One region of the Thalassotalea piscium genome, then DNA from elsewhere that is predicted to be linked to it. Evidence: riboswitches for the same ligand, from Rfam matches in the RefSeq annotation. Region 1 holds a riboswitch; each other region holds the start of a gene.
The links. A riboswitch is a leader RNA that binds a small molecule or an ion and turns the genes downstream of it on or off. The one in region 1 is predicted to bind cyclic di-GMP.
Positions count from the first base shown of each region.

Region 2: linked by a shared signal. The riboswitch ahead of QUD79_RS16755 (GGDEF domain-containing protein) and the one ahead of QUD79_RS09825 (DUF3718 domain-containing protein) in region 1 are both predicted to bind cyclic di-GMP.
Region 3: linked by a shared signal. The riboswitch ahead of QUD79_RS06985 (DUF3718 domain-containing protein) and the one ahead of QUD79_RS09825 (DUF3718 domain-containing protein) in region 1 are both predicted to bind cyclic di-GMP.

Region 1 covers NZ_AP027362.1:2,256,519-2,261,831, forward strand. The annotation lists gene QUD79_RS09815 (cytochrome-c peroxidase) at 1-1,018, opposite strand, end outside; gene QUD79_RS09820 (c-type cytochrome) at 1,025-1,711, opposite strand; gene QUD79_RS09825 (DUF3718 domain-containing protein) at 2,025-2,378, opposite strand; cyclic di-GMP riboswitch class I at 2,473-2,556, opposite strand; gene QUD79_RS09830 (patatin-like phospholipase family protein) at 2,770-3,924, shown strand; gene QUD79_RS09835 (class I SAM-dependent methyltransferase) at 3,925-4,758, opposite strand; gene QUD79_RS09840 (monovalent cation:proton antiporter family protein) at 4,762-5,313, opposite strand, start outside.
Region 2 covers NZ_AP027362.1:3,759,078-3,764,390, forward strand. The annotation lists gene QUD79_RS16740 (hypothetical protein) at 1-244, shown strand, start outside; gene QUD79_RS16745 (hypothetical protein) at 264-758, opposite strand; gene QUD79_RS16750 (tetratricopeptide repeat protein) at 765-2,618, opposite strand; cyclic di-GMP riboswitch class I at 2,820-2,902, shown strand; gene QUD79_RS16755 (GGDEF domain-containing protein) at 3,163-4,176, shown strand; gene QUD79_RS16760 (2-thiouracil desulfurase family protein) at 4,185-4,637, opposite strand; gene QUD79_RS16765 (hypothetical protein) at 4,640-4,975, opposite strand; gene QUD79_RS16770 (c-type cytochrome) at 5,120-5,313, shown strand, end outside.
Region 3 covers NZ_AP027362.1:1,608,543-1,613,855, reverse strand. The annotation lists gene QUD79_RS07000 (hydroxymethylglutaryl-CoA lyase) at 1-25, shown strand, start outside; gene QUD79_RS06995 (CoA transferase subunit A) at 80-781, shown strand; gene QUD79_RS06990 (3-oxoacid CoA-transferase subunit B) at 809-1,465, shown strand; cyclic di-GMP riboswitch class I at 1,950-2,036, shown strand; gene QUD79_RS06985 (DUF3718 domain-containing protein) at 2,097-2,456, shown strand; gene rnd (ribonuclease D) at 2,563-3,705, opposite strand; gene rluB (23S rRNA pseudouridine(2605) synthase RluB) at 3,837-4,700, opposite strand; gene scpB (SMC-Scp complex subunit ScpB) at 4,762-5,313, opposite strand, start outside.

The DNA of each region.
Region 1 (5,313 bases):
CTCTACCATCATTATAAAATTTAACAGCCTCTCTAAGATCTTTATAACGTCCAGAGTGCATATAAGGCCCTGATTGAGTAATATTTCTCAGTGTAGGCACTTTAAATGCCCCTTTTAATTTAGGTGCGTTATAGGTTTTTTCTGCCCCTATATCTAATTTACGACCTTCTGGTTCAGGACTACCTATAACCGCAATTTCATTATTCGTAAATAATGGCGGTTGATGACATTCGGCGCACCGAGCAACAAACGAGCGAAATACGTTCAAACCAGCAATTTCATCTTTAGTTAGTGCTTGATGATAACCATGCGCATAGCGATCATAACGGCTATTTAATGAGATTAATGATGTTTGAAATGCAGTTAGCGAGGTATAGATTTGCTCAAGTCCTATTTCTTGCATGTCAGGATATGCTTGTGCAAACAGCTTCACATAGGTTGGCGTTGACCTAATTGTAGCAAGTAGTTTTTCAGGAGTATTACCCATTTCAAGCGGGTCATAAAGCGGCCCTAAGGCTTGTTCTTCTAAACTTTTAGCTCTAGCATCCCAAAAGAATTTGTCGACAAAAGCTACGTTCCATAAAGTAGGGGCCGAGCGAGCTATTTTTTCGCCCGTAATGCCAATGCTTCTATCTAAATTATCACTAAAACCTTTGTCAGGTTGATGACAACTAGCACATGAAATAGAACCATCTTTTGACAGTGCAGGATCAAAAAACAAATACCTTCCTAAATCAATTTGTGCAGGAGTAAAGCCATCTCTATGGGGCGGTAAATTTGTTTGGGTGCCACCTAACCCTTTATTTTGAACCGAGGTATAGAATTGGTATTGCGTTAACAAGCGACATACACCTTGCGGGGTTAACTCAAAGCTCGGCGGGCAATGCTTGGCTAAAGTAAACTCACTTTTGCTAAGGGTGTTATTATTTTCACCCTGCCATTGCTTTGCACTAACAACATTATTAGCCAGTAATACATGAATAGTAAAAACAATAACTAGACTTTTAATGACCTTCATAAGTACCTACTCTTGATTAGCAATATAATGCAAAATATCTTCAAGTTCTTGGCCCGACGTTGTTTTAGCCATCATCGCCATTTGACGACCGAACTTATCCTCGGGGTGAGTTCCTCTAATACCCTGAGTAAAATTAAGCATTTGGCGCTTTAAATACTCGACACTCTGGCCAGATAACTTAGGCGCATTCATTATTTCATTACCTTGCGCCTGCCCGCCATGACATGCCCCGCATTTACCTTGGTAGTATCGACTACCATTTTTTAAATCCCCTGTAGTATTCTGTACCTGTGATATAGCAGGTAGCGCCGCTAAATAAGCACTAAGTTCGGGAACATCCTTGTTAAAGTTGAGTTGTTTACTAATGGCTACCATTTGCATACCTAAAGTATCTTTATTGTGAGAGCCGCGAAGACCATTAGCAAAATTGTGTAATTGACGCGTAATATAACTTGCTGACTTACCAGCAAGTGAAGGTGAATTAAGCTGTGCATTACCTTGCGCTTTATCTCCGTGACAAGCTATACATTGCCCATAAGACTCTGGCATTTTATTAGCAACTGCAACTTGGCTGAGCGCACTCAATATAAATACTATTGTAGTGAGAGATAAGTGTCGGTTATACCTGTTATTTTTTTTACCAGTCAAAATATTTATTAATGAATTATTAATAGAAAAAATATAGCTATTCATACAGAAGTCACCCTATAAATGAAGTAACCACTATAAAGAGAGAAAAGTAAAATAGCTGACGAATTATAAAAAATAGCTGACGAATTCTGCTAAAAACCTAATAAATAAGGCATTAAAGTATATTAAAAAATATAAAATCAAATAATTTTAAATAATTACTGTGTTGAAAATTAAATTAGCACAAAGTTTTGGGCAAAAAAAAACGAGCTATAAAAGCTCGTTTTATTGTAATACCAATCTCACTAACTATGTGATCATTTCTACTGGGTAAAATTGGTCACTTAATAAATGAAACTGGTATAATTTTTTTAAATTAGCTATTAACGCGAGTTTCTGCAATTGCAGTTAATTCAGATGAAGTAATTGAAGAAATAACTTCAGCAACTACTTGCTTAGGTAACTTACTGATAATCATCGCACCAGTGTCGTTAGCATTTTGGTTTGCTGCAAATGCAACTAAGTTCATGCCATTACACTGAACACCGCTAAAAACTGAACGAATTTTTAATTTGTTTGTTTTTAAGAAAGAACGTAAACGTTGCTTGTCGTCTGCTGCAACATAGTCGCACATAGTTTGTGCAATGTTAGAAGCAGAAGCTTTTGGAGCAGTTACGATAGTAGTTAAAGATAATGCAGCGATAAATGTAGCAACAAGTAAGTTTTTCATTAAATAACCCTTTAAAATAAATCTATAAAATATAGTAAAAGAAACGGTTACAATTTTTACCTGTGCCCACATCAAAAGAGAAGTGGTTACTTGCCGAGGTAACTCCGCTGTCGTAGGCTTTGCCCTTAGACCGGTAGTTTTGCGTAGCACTCTTTCAAGCACCTTGCCGTTTCTAGCTGCGCGCATTATACGTTTAAAAAATAACGAGTCAATCATTTATTTCACACGCTTTTTTATTTAATGATAAATTCACTAGAGCAATGATAAAAAAGTCATTACACTGAGCCATAAATATAAAAATACACGTAAATATTGCTCTTTTATCCAAAACGTTACACAAACAGGAAGATAAATTAGCTTGCGTACTCATCGGAATATAAACTTAAGTTGTATGATTGCTAAACCAAGTTACCAACAGTCTAAAAATGCCCTAGTATTAACCGGTGGTGGCGCAAGAGCTGCATATCAAGTTGGCGTATTAAGTGCGATTGCAAAGTATGTACCGCGCCATCATGCTAGCCCCTTCCCTATTATTTGCGGAACTTCAGCTGGCGCAATTAATAGTACTGCATTAGCATGTTATGCATCGTGCTTTCATCTAGCAATAAAAAAGCTTGAATGGGTATGGAACAACCTAAGTACCAATAGAATTTATTATAGCGATCCGGTACGCGTTTTCGGCCATTTAATTAATGGTGCTTTGGCGAACTTTCAAGCCGACTATGCTAATAAAAAAGCCCATAGTTTATTAAACAGTACCCCGTTACGAAATTTATTAGATGAAGTTATCGACTTCAGACGAATTGATGTCAACATTATGAAAGGCTATCTAAAAGGGATTTCTGTTACAGCTTCAAGCTATTCAAGTGGTGATTCCGTTAGTTTTTACCAGTCACAATCAAGTATAGCGCCATGGTATAGAGAAAAGCGATATGGAAAGCCTACCCAATTGAGTGCTGAGCATTTAATGGCTTCCGCAGCTATACCCTTAGTCTTTCCATCAATAAAAATTAAAAAAGAACATTATGGTGATGGCTCTATTCATCAGCTTTCGCCATTAAGCCCTGCTATTCACCTTGGCGGTGAAAAGTTGTTTATTGTTGGTGTAGAGCAACCCCAAGAACCACTACATTCAAAAGAAAACAATCCACATCCTCCAACAACAGCTACGATCGCAGGCCATTTACTCGATGGTATTTTTTCTGACACTCTTCAAAGTGACTTAGAAAGGATGAAGCGCATTAATAAAACAGTATCATTAATTCCAAAAGAAGTTAGAACCCAAAACAAAGGCTTAAAAAATATTGACTCAATGCTCATTAATCCTAGCCAAGATTTTAACGCCCTGGCTGTTGAGCACTTTGCGGAACTACCGCTTTCACTACGTATACTATTACGTAGTATAGGTATAAGCAATGACTCTGAATCAAGTTTAATTAGCTATATATTATTTGAAAAAAACTACTGCAAGCGATTAATAAAATTAGGCTTTGAAGATGCCATGGAACAAGAAACTCAGATCCGCGAATTTCTTAATTTAAAATAATTAGCCTGGCTTTTTAACAATAATTTCAATCGGTGTTAATGCGTTACTGCTAATTTGATCAATTAAATGGCTAAATTTTAGCTTAGCATTATCTTGTATTAAAGTGTGTAGACTTAATAAGGGCTTTACTCCGTTAGTTGCTATCTTTCCCGATTGTCGCTTAAAGTAATCAAGCGCAAAATCTTTACGAGAGTTAATTGCTACAACATTAAATCCTACCGCTTTAAGCTTTCTTTGATATGAATCAAGACTTGATAAATAGCTAGTGTCACTAGTTGAAGCCCAAGGTAAAGGGTAATTGACTGTATCTTTATTAGTTTTCATTACATCATAAATTAAAAATAACGAATTTTCCCGTAAACAACGAAACACATCCGCAAATAATGCCTGTTTATCAGCAACATTCATTCCGACATGGAGCATAGTCACACCATCAAAGCTATCATCAGCAAAAGGAAGGCTTGTCGCACTTGCTTGCAGTAAGTTGATACGCTCAGCAATGCCAAGTTTTTGATTAAGTACCTGAGCAACCTTAATATATTCGGCAGTTAAATCTATCCCTGTAACATAACTAGTATAGTGTGACGCAAGGTAACGAGTAGTACCACCAAGCCCGCAGCCTATGTCTAATAACTGTGCTTCAGCTGCAAACGTAATGCCATTCAATAGTTGAGTGGTAGCTTCTCTTCCACCAATATGAAACTCATCTATTGCAGTTAATTGTTCAGCTGAAACTGAATCGAGCGTGTGTCCTGCTTTACTTAACGCTATTTTAATGGCATTTAACAAGTTACCATGAGTATAGTGATTGGCAATGTTAACTTCACTAATCACTTGTTAACTCCCTTCCTGTAAAAAACGTTCTATAAGCTCAACTCTACGAGGCTTACCTCTTACTATTAAAGTGTCCTGTGAGCAAAGTATTGTATTGTCATCTGGATTTTCAGTTTCAGTATCACCGCGGTGTAAGGCAACAATAACAATTCTACGCGGATCAAAGTTTAATGCTTTTATCGACTGACCACAGGCGAATGAGTCATCATTCAAATGAATAGCATGAGCAAACTCTATTCTGTCAATAGCATCAGGGCTAAGGTTGGTATTTTCACCTTGGTAAAAACCATGTAAATGATTGTAATGATTTTTACGTTCAGTTTGCACGCGTCTATAAATTCTAGAAAATGGAACACCAGTTAACGACAATACCTGCGAGACTAACATTAAACTGCCCTCTAAACTTTCAGGAACCACTTGATTTGCCCCTGCAGACTGCAAAGCAACCAGTTGATCATCGTTTCGAGTACGAACCAATATAGGTACATTTGGTGATAAAGTTCGTACTTTACGAATAACTTCTAACGATTGTTTGTCTTCTCCAAAAGCAATAAC
Region 2 (5,313 bases), 1.5 Mb from region 1:
AATGGAAAGAGCAGTGTTATTAGAAAGAAGACACTATACACCTGAGCAAGCATCACTTTGGGACAAATTGTCTTTAGCCCAAAAATTTGCAGCTAGTAGCTTAACCCAATTTGGCTATGATCTCGCATTTATCCGCACCAGCGCAGTAGGCAGCATAGCCGTTTTACTTTGTGACCAAAGTCCAGCCACTATATCTGATGATGGTGAAATAAATACAAACCCTGAGATTATTATTCGCCCTTAAACCTTATCAAGGAAACAAATTAATCTTTTGTTTCCTTTTGTTGCTCCATTTCATTAAGTAGCATTTCAACAAACGACATAAACCCACTTAAGCTATTACTATTCCATGTACGTTTTATGTGGCCATCGCTCTTTGTAATATACGCGGTAAGTCGTGAAAAACTTCTACTGTCATAAGCTTGACAACTTTTCTTAATTGCGATATTTGTTCGTGCCTTACCTTTTAAGCTTTCTCTAACTATGGCTGCGTAGTTAGCTACTAATGGAGTTAAGTAAACAACAAATTCATTATCATCGCTCAACTCTTTTGCCATTTTATTAAAACGAAACTTAATAAACTCCTCGTTCTTTTTTGCCATTAGCGCTAGTGTATCAATTAGCACCTGGCTTTCTTTTTTACTATCTAAAGAAGCGCGTTTGAGTGCGGTTATATCTCTTTGAAGCCCTTCAGCTCGAAAGTAAAAATAAATACTTACTGTGATAAAAATGGCTAATAACCCAAGAACAAAAATCATAAAAGTCTACTTCTTAAAGGTGGTATGTTCTGATCGTGTTGACTCACTTAATCTAGATAAAAAGATATAAGGATCTATATCCTGAATACTAGGCGTTTCAAATGCGTAGCTAATTTTAACTGAAAAATCACCCAAATTAGCAAAAAATCGTTTATTGATTGCGTTAGCAATTAAATTTAACTTTTTTTGTAAGCTTTGTTTATTTTGATGAGGAGATAAAAACAAGTATTCGCCCTCACTAATTAACCCAACAGTATCAAACTCAGCAACATATTCATTAATTAAAGTCGCAATAGTTTTCGCTACTTCTGCCACTGTTCTTTTATTAAACCGAAAGGTAAGTTCTTCCCAGTTACATATAGATAAATAGCCAACAGATAAGGTATATTCAAACTTTCGTGCTTTTTTATAATTCAACTGATAAAGCACCTTGGTTTGAGAAGGGGTTGCTATATAGTAGTCTGGCTTTTCTATATCTTCGTAAGCATTAGTTAACCGCTGATTTCGCTGATTTAAATAAAGATAAAACGCAATAATAACAACACTAACTAATAGTGCTAACAGAAAAAAAACTATATTCTTTACTTGTTGATACTTAGCAAAATAAGACTGACGTACGTCTGACTGTTCAGCAACATTCAATGCTATTTCACGATTTTGTAGCTCAAGCACATTACCTGTAAAGCCTTGCGATACAAATAACTGCTGAACATTATGCTTTTCATAATGAGTTATCTGCGTTTTATATACATCAATTGCTTTCTTATAATTACTTTGCGAGACATACATATCAGCTAACAAATCGTAAAGCTCAAGTTGCTCAAAACTTACCTCTACCTTCTGTGATAAACTTGCTGCTTTATTAAGCATTTCATACGATAGTGGTTTATTCTCAAGCTTGTCGTACGCTTTAGCTAATGCAATTAAAGCTGACATATGAGGCGCGCCGAAACTTCTTTCACTTAGCTTAGTTTTAGACGGCAGTAAGAATTGAAGCGCCTCTTCTGGTAAGTTTTGCGCGAGTAAAACTTTTCCTAGCCCTAAGTCTGCAAAAGCTTGACGAATTGGCAGGTTATGTTTTATTGCTTCTTGTTTTGCTTGATAAAAACCACTGTAGGCATCATCTAACCGATTAAGCTTTAAGTTTGTTTCTGCTAAATAATAATAGCTTCTATCTATCGACGCGACTTTACCTGATTCAAACCGTAGTTTTATTGCTTTGTTATATAATGCTTTTGCAGTATCGTAATCTTGTTGATACAGATACGCTAATGCCAATATTTCAATAACTTCAAGGTAGTTATTGAACTGTTCATTATCTGCAAGTAGCGTTTTTATTTCTTGTAATTCTTGATGGGCAGCCAAGTTATTCGCTATTAACGCGTTCGACATAGCACTATAGCTTAAAGCCACTAATAAATACCTTACATTTATTAATTGCCTTGCGATTACCACAGCTTCGTTAGCAAATTCATTTGCTTGGTGAAAACGCCCTTCAAAGTAATGGCTTGCTGTTAACTTCAATAAAAAGTCTATTTTCAAGACATTATTTATGCCCACAATAGCTATACCATCTTGCGCAAACTGCATAGCCTTACCTAGATCACCCTGATTAATTGCGGTATTGGCAAGTAAAATAAATACTTTCGCTGTAGTGTCGGCACTATAAAAGTGTCGCTTTTGCAAAATATTATTAGCCAATTGAACTACATCATCAGCGGGAAGGGCTTCCTTTTCTTTTGCAAACAGTTGTTCAACTTGCTGAATATTTTCACTAATACTATTCTCTTGAGTCCAAGCACGGCAACTAACAGCAATACTCAACAACACCATTACGCAATACAAAGTATGTTGTTTCACTTAACTCCCTCATCTACAGCATGCCAACAGTACTAATTTAATTAATTCTCCCAAAGTAGGGTATAAATTAAATCGAATTAGTATAAGCCTAAAAGTAAAATAATATTATCATGATTAACTTTTAAGCACGACGCGTAAGATAATTATTCTTAAGGTTTACAAGACAAATTAATTCACTATAATGGTTTTTGAGCTACTAAAGCTTGAAAAGGGCAAATCTAGTGAAAATTAGAGACGCAAAGTTACCGGCCTAAAGATTACTCTATGGCAGCGGAACTACCGAATTTAGATATAGTGGGGGCTTATCTGAATACTGTATTCAGTTGTTTGTACCTGCGGTAACTTTTGCGTGCCACCTTTCTTCTACTTGTTCTATTATTTCATTTTAATCTATAGATAATCACTTTTTGTCGTATATTGCCGCTCTTTTAACTCAATCTTTATTTATTTATTGTTTACCTATAGAAGTTTTCGTTTATTTCCTAGAGAATGAGCTAATAATAATATTTTAGTAATGTTATATGTCGTATTTAAAGAGTGAGTTATGAAATACCATGACTCAGTAAAACAGGCCGAACAAAAACTATCGCTCGCAATAAAGCAGTTGCAAGAATGGGGCTTGCCAGCAACTCCAATAAATTATGCGGTAAGTTACGAATTTATTAATGGCCAAAACACTACATTATCCGCACTCATTAATCAGCAGCTTGCACTAGATAAACCGCTTGATAATTTTTTTATGGATGAAATATATCGACAGGTTATTTTAGGCGCTGAACAGTTTCGAGACGAAATAATTACCGATATCGAAAATATTGTTGATCAAGTAAAACAAAGCTGTAGAAAAACCACACACCATGCAGATACCTTTATTAACACTGTAGATAAACATTCTGAACAACTTTGTTCTCAAGATGAGCAACAAATAAAACAGGCACTTGTGGATATAGGGACAGCTTCTAGACAATTTAAATTACAACAAGAAAAGCTCAATCAGCAACTACAAGATTCCAAAAAGCAAACCTTATCACTTAAGAATGAATTGCAGGAAATTCGTAAAGACATTTACTTAGACCCTTTAACTGGCCTATATAATCGTAAAGCACTTAATAAACATATTGCAGGCTGGATTAAAGAGGACCCTAACAAAAGCTTAGCTGCAATAGTAATTAATGTTGATAAGTTACAGCAAGTCACAACAGATTTTGGTCACATAATCAGTGATATTTTATTATCAAAAATTGCCAACAAGGTGATTAGTTATGTAGGTGAAAGCGGATTACCGGTTCGCTCTGGCGGCAACGAATTTACAGTTTTATTGCCAGAAATTGAATGCTCTGTAGCTACCGAAATAGCTGAAAAGATTCGACAAGGTGTAGAGCGGTTAAGGTTTGTTAGTAGTAAAACAGGTAGTCGCTTACCCAAAATGACGATTTCTCTCGCTGTAAGCACCCTAGACTTAAACAAAAACGTTCATAGTGTGCTAAATAAAACTAGCGCCTTAGTAGCCAAAATGCAAAAAAGCTCACAGTATAATCAAATAGCTGTAACATCTTAATATCATAATTACTCAAGCAATCCACTTAATTCATTAATTTGCTGCTCAGAAAACACTTTTATACCATGCGCTTGTAATAACTTCGCCGTTACGCCCATTCCTTCAATTTTTTGGCCAGAAAAAGTCCCATCATAAACACTGTTACTTCCACAGGAAGGGCTAGACTCTTTTAATAGCGCGTAGCGTATCTGATACTTTTTGCATAATAACAACGCCTTATTTGCACCAGAAATAAACTCATTAGTTACATCGATACGCTGTTGAGTAATAATACGACCATCGGTCTGCATTTCTGCAGGCTCCCTCGGTATTGATAGGCCGCCACTAACTTCAGGGCATATACTAATAATTCGACCTTGTTGCTGCCAAACAGCTAGCTTTATATGGTGTTGCCGCTGACAGTTGCCATCATACCGAACTTTTTCACCTAACAAGCAAGCACTCACTAATATTTTATTCATTGCTATTTCATCTTAAGTAATCGTTCGATTTCTTGGTAGAGAGTATGTAAGTTGGTTATCTGGTCCTCACCATAAGCTTCAATCCAAATAGCTTCACAACTAGACTCTAGGCATATTATAAACTCAGCCTGTTGAAATATAAATCGGGCATTCATTCGATCTGCCCCCTCCATAACTTCAACTAATTTAGCAGATTTAAAAACTGTAAAAAATGCTTCAATAAATAATGCTAAAGCTTCCTGATGCCAAGAAAACGCTGATACTTGAAAAGTGATCGTTTGGTAACTATCGTTGTATTGAACTCTTTTTATCATCGCTTTTAGGTAATTATTGGTCATATCTGGGAGAATTTAATGATCGTAAACAAACTTAGGCGTATAATACAAAAAAACCAACGACAGCATTGATCTTTTTTCCTATAATCTAAGCAGATTAATTCGGTTTTTAATATTTTTTTTAACCACTATAGAGAGATAATTGTTATGAAAAAACTTACTTTAGCTATTGCAGCTACAGTGATGATTGCATCTCCTGCTTTTGCTGGCGATATTGCAGCAGGTAAAGCTAAATCAGCAACTTGTGCAGCTTGTCACGGCGCCGAAGGTATTTCGGCAATACCTATGTACCCAAACTTAGCAGGTCAAAAAGAAGCGTACCTTGTTAAGCAATTAAAAGA
Region 3 (5,313 bases), 650 kb from region 1:
CTATCGAGCACAAATATTAAAATAATACCCAATAAATAACTTCTATTGGGTGTCCCTTTTTATTACTAAGGAGTAAACAATGGCCGGATTTGACAAAGTAGTGTCAAGCTATGAAGAAGCCATGGCAGGTCTTGAAGATAACATGACCATAATTGCAGGTGGTTTTGGTTTGTGTGGTATCCCTGAAAATTTAATTGCAGAAATCAAACGTAAAGGGTCGAAAGGTCTTACTGTCGTTTCTAATAACTGTGGTGTTGATGATTTTGGTTTAGGTGTGCTTCTACCAGATCGTCAAATCAGTAAAATAGTGGCATCTTATGTCGGTGAAAACGCCGAATTTGAACGCCAAATGATGAGCGGTGAGTTAGAAGTTGTTTTAACACCTCAAGGAACGCTTGCTGAAAAAATGCGTGCTGGCGGTGCAGGCATACCCGCATTTTTTACTGCAACAGGCTATGGTACTCCTGTAGCCGAAGGTAAAGAAGAACGTGAATTTAATGGCCGCCATTACATTCTTGAAGAAGCTATCAAAGGTGATTTTGCCATTGTTAAAGCTTGGAAAGCTGATAGGTACGGTAATTTAGTATTTAGAAAAACAGCTCGTAACTTCAACCCTCTTGCTGCAACTGCTGGAAAAATTACAGTAGTAGAAGTTGAGGAAATAGTTGAACCTGGCGAATTAGATCCTGATCATATCCATACTCCTGGAATCTATGTTGATCGTTTAATTCAAGGCACTTTTGAGAAACGAATTGAGCAGCGCACAATTCGCCAAAAGTAAATACCTAGAGTCTGTAAGGAGTTAATAATGGCTTTATCAAGAGAGCAATTGGCACAGCGTGTCGCACAAGAATTACAAGATGGTTACTACGTAAACTTAGGAATAGGCATTCCGACCTTAGTGGCAAATTACGTACCTAAAGGTATGGAAGTTATGTTGCAATCAGAAAACGGTTTATTAGGCATGGGACAATTTCCCACAGAAGAAGAAATAGACGCAGATCTCATTAATGCAGGTAAGCAAACTGTTACTATGGCAACAGGCGCTTCAATATTTGACTCTGCAGAGTCTTTTGCAATGATCCGTGGTGGACATGTTGACTTAACCGTATTAGGTGCTTTTGAAGTTGATGTTAATGGTAATATTGCCTCATATATGATCCCTGGCAAGTTAATTAAAGGCATGGGCGGCGCAATGGATTTAGTTGCCGGCGCAGATAATATTATCGTAACCATGACACATGCATCAAAACACGGTGAATCTAAACTATTAAAACACTGTACGTTACCTTTAACTGGTAAAGGGTGTATAAAACGAGTACTTACTGATCTTGCGTTCATTGAAATTAAAGGCGGTAAATTTCATTTACTTGAACGTGCTCCCGGTGTAACGGTTGAAGAAATCGTTAAACTTACTGCGGGTGAGCTTGTCATTCCTGAGAATGTACCCGAAATGCAGTTTTAAACTAGTGCGTGTTGATCTTTGCTGTACATTTTTGCAGCGATTTATTTGGTGTTTATACAAGGCTGAACTTATGTAGTGGGGTTGTTCCCCATAAATAAGTGAAAACGCCGTAGAAAAGCCAAAGAAGCGCTGTCCTACGGATACGTTTAAACATGATTTATTTTTTGTTCTAGCTCATTTATGTAGAATAACTACACTTTACTCGCTACGCCTCAATTAAATCATGTTTAATTCGTACAAAATTCGTACTCGAAAGTTCAACACGCCCTATAGACTTTGTAAGATATTCTTAATAAATAAGGGCTTTACTGCCCTTTTTTATTACCATTTGATTGCAGATATGTGTACATTTAGTCAAATTAAACACTTAGAGTTAACTTAATAACTATAAAAATCAATAAACTACAAAATAACAAGTCCTTCAAAGCAAATAATAGTAGCATTAAATTTGCAATTAGCTTAGCCATTCGCGATACTAAAGTAGACAAAGAAAAGGCAAAACACGCGAAAACGTGTTACGCAAAACCACCGGTCTAAGGGTTCGATAACCTATGACAGCGGAGTTACCGAGTTAATAGGTACATCCTGTGGTTTTTTCTTTTATTAACTCATGAATTAAAAGGTTATTAAAATGAAAAAATTATTACTAGTTTCTACTATCACTGCTTTAACATTAACGTCTGTTGTATCTGTACCTCAGGCACAAGCTGCTAACATCGCCCAAAGCGTATGTGAATATGTAGCTGCTGACGACAAGAGACGCATGCGTTCTTTTTTAAAGACGAATAAATTAAAAATTCGTAATATTTTTGATGGTATTCAGTGTAATGGGAAAAACTTGTTAGAATTTGCCGCATCAGCGGGTTCTATCGATACAGGCTCAATGATAATTAGCAAATTACCAAAGAGTGTTGTGTCTGATAACCTAGCGCTTATTCAGACTGGATCGCAACCATTGATAGACGCAGCTAACGAACGCGTTAGCAGCTAATTTTATTAGCTAGTGGACATTCGTAATAATGTTTTACAGTTAATAATTCTTCTGTCATTTAAAAAAGCCAGTTAATACTGGCTTTTTTTTCCACTTCAATTTTTTCTTAGCTAACAAACTCAGCTTTTGCAAACGCTAAAAGTTGTTCACCAAATAGGCTCTTTCGCCAATTACGTAAAAGATCTACCTGTTCAATATTAATTAACTCACCTGGCAAGTTAAAGTGCCAAGTCAAAAATTGATTTATTTGTTTTTTTGAGGCTAAGTTTTCAATTGCAATTTCATTCGCTTTTGCTATTTCTGCGATAAAATTCTTTACTTTTTTGTACGTTTGCTTATAACCAGGATATTCATCTAAACGGCTAAGTGGCTCTGGGTATTCATCTTCGCTCATTTTATTTGCAAAATTTAAAACGGCTAACATTGCTTTGCCTTTATGGCGCACATCTAAAAGCTCTACTCCTTCAATACTTCCCATAACCTCTATGCTTTTAGGATTGACTTTAGCAAGACCAAATAACGTATGATCCTTGGCAATAAAACCAATAGGCATATCTCTTTTTTGAGCTTGCTCAAACCGCCAAATAACGAGCTGCTTTAGCAAATTTAGCTGTTTAGCATTTAATCGCCAACTCATTTTTATATTGCGATAGAGTTGGCTAGCATCCGTTGGCGTATATTTTCGCTCGATCATCATCTGAGTTTCTTGCTTTACCGCTTCAAACCAAGGTGTTAATTGCAGCTGTGATTTAAGTGTAGGATAAAGTTGATATAAGTAATCGACATCAGCTTGTGCGTAAACAATTTGGCTATCAGACAATGGCCGTTTAAGCCAATCGGTTCTAGAATCTGATTTATCTAATGAAACACCTAAAAAGTGCTCTACCATGGCAGCGTAACCTATTGATAAACCATACCCTAAGAATGACATCATTATCTGGCTATCAATTAAGTTTTTCGGACGACAATTAGCATGAGTTAAGAAAACTTCTAAATCTTCGGAGCAAGCATGAACCACTTTTTCTATTGATTCATCTGCTATTAATGCCCAAAAAGGCGACAGGTCATCAACCGCCAATGGATCTATTAATGCAAGGTATTCTCCGTTACAAACTTGTAGTAACCCTAATTTTGGATAAAAAGTTCGAGTCCTGACAAATTCTGTATCAATCATTAAAGCGTCAGAACTTTTTAAATGATGACATAACTCCACTAAATCATTTTGTTCATTAATGTATTTCTTTTGCACTAAGTTTCCTACTGCGTTGTCATGCCAAATGCTAGCGGCTCAAAAAAGTCATCGTTTATCTGCACATACGGCATATTTCATTTTATAAGTAAGCACTTTATTGATACTTATGTTCTTTACCGAAACTTCGTTTAACTTCGGCGTCTGCGAGTAGATTGCTGATGTCTGGTTTGATGTTTTTTAACTGAACGACGAATGCGACGACTTTTGGCGTTATCCATTACTTTTTCATCAACTTTAACTTTGCTTTGTACTTCTGGTGGTAACCCCACCAATTGTCGATAATAATTAACTTCTTTTAATGAAAGCTCTGTCCAACCGCCAGAAGGTAATTGGCGTTTCATTTCCATATCGCCATAACGTACACGGATCAATCGACTTACTTGCACCTCTTGGCTTTCCCATAAGCGACGTACCTCTCGATTTCGTCCTTCCGACAGCACTACATGAAACCAATGATTACGGCCTTCACCACCACGGTAAGTTATTTTTTGAAAGCGCGCTGGGCCATCTTCCAATTTTACGCCTGCTCTTAAGCGTTGTAGCATGGCCTCGTTAACTTCACCAAACACTCTCACCGCATATTCACGCTCAACTTTTCGTGAAGGATGCATTAAACGATTAGCAAGTTCACCATCGGTAGTAAAAAGCAACATACCTGAAGTATTAATATCTAAACGACCAACAGCGATCCAACGACTTGAATCAAGTTTTGGTAGACGGTCAAATACTGTCGGCCGACCCTCAGGGTCTTTACGCGTACACATTTCACCCTCTGGCTTGTTGTACATTAGCACCCGACAAATTTCATCGTCTTTGGCTTGTAAGCTAACAGAATGGCCATCGATTTTAATTTGTTCGCTACCTTCTACACGATCACCTAAGTAAGCAACTTTACCATTAACACTTACACGGCCTGCGCTAATTATCGTTTCCATTTCGCGGCGCGAACCTTTGCCCGCACGGGCTAATACTTTTTGCAATTTTTCAGACATGAATTATAACTCTCTTACGTCAGTAACATCATAGCTTAAGCTATTATACCAATTGGACTATTTATTTATTCCGCTTAGTGCTTGTTTCTGTCTCTCTTATTTGAGTATTATCTTCTTTAACGATATCTGTTCCTTTTATTTTAATATCGTTTATTGAAGATTCTGATAATGGCATTAGTTCTGGTAACTGTGCCAATGATTTTAACGAAAAATAATCTAAAAATTCTTTTGTCGTTGCTAATAGTGCTGGGCGCCCCGGCACTTCTTTATGACCGACTTCCTTTATCCAATCACGTTCAAATAATGTTTTAATAATATGACTACTTACTGAAACACCTCTAACATCTTCTATTTCACCTCGTGTAATAGGCTGGCGATAGGCAATTAATGCTAAGGTTTCCAAAACTGCTCGCGAATACTTGGGCGCTTTTTCTTGAAATAAAATTGCAATTTCACTAGCGATCGCTTCGACTACTTGAAAACGGTATCCAGAGGCAACCTCTACCAAATGGATAGCCCTAGTTTGGTAAGCACTTTCAATTTCTCCAATTGCATCAATAACTTGTTGGTGATTAACATTATAATCAACCAGTAATTGTTGTTTGATTTTGAT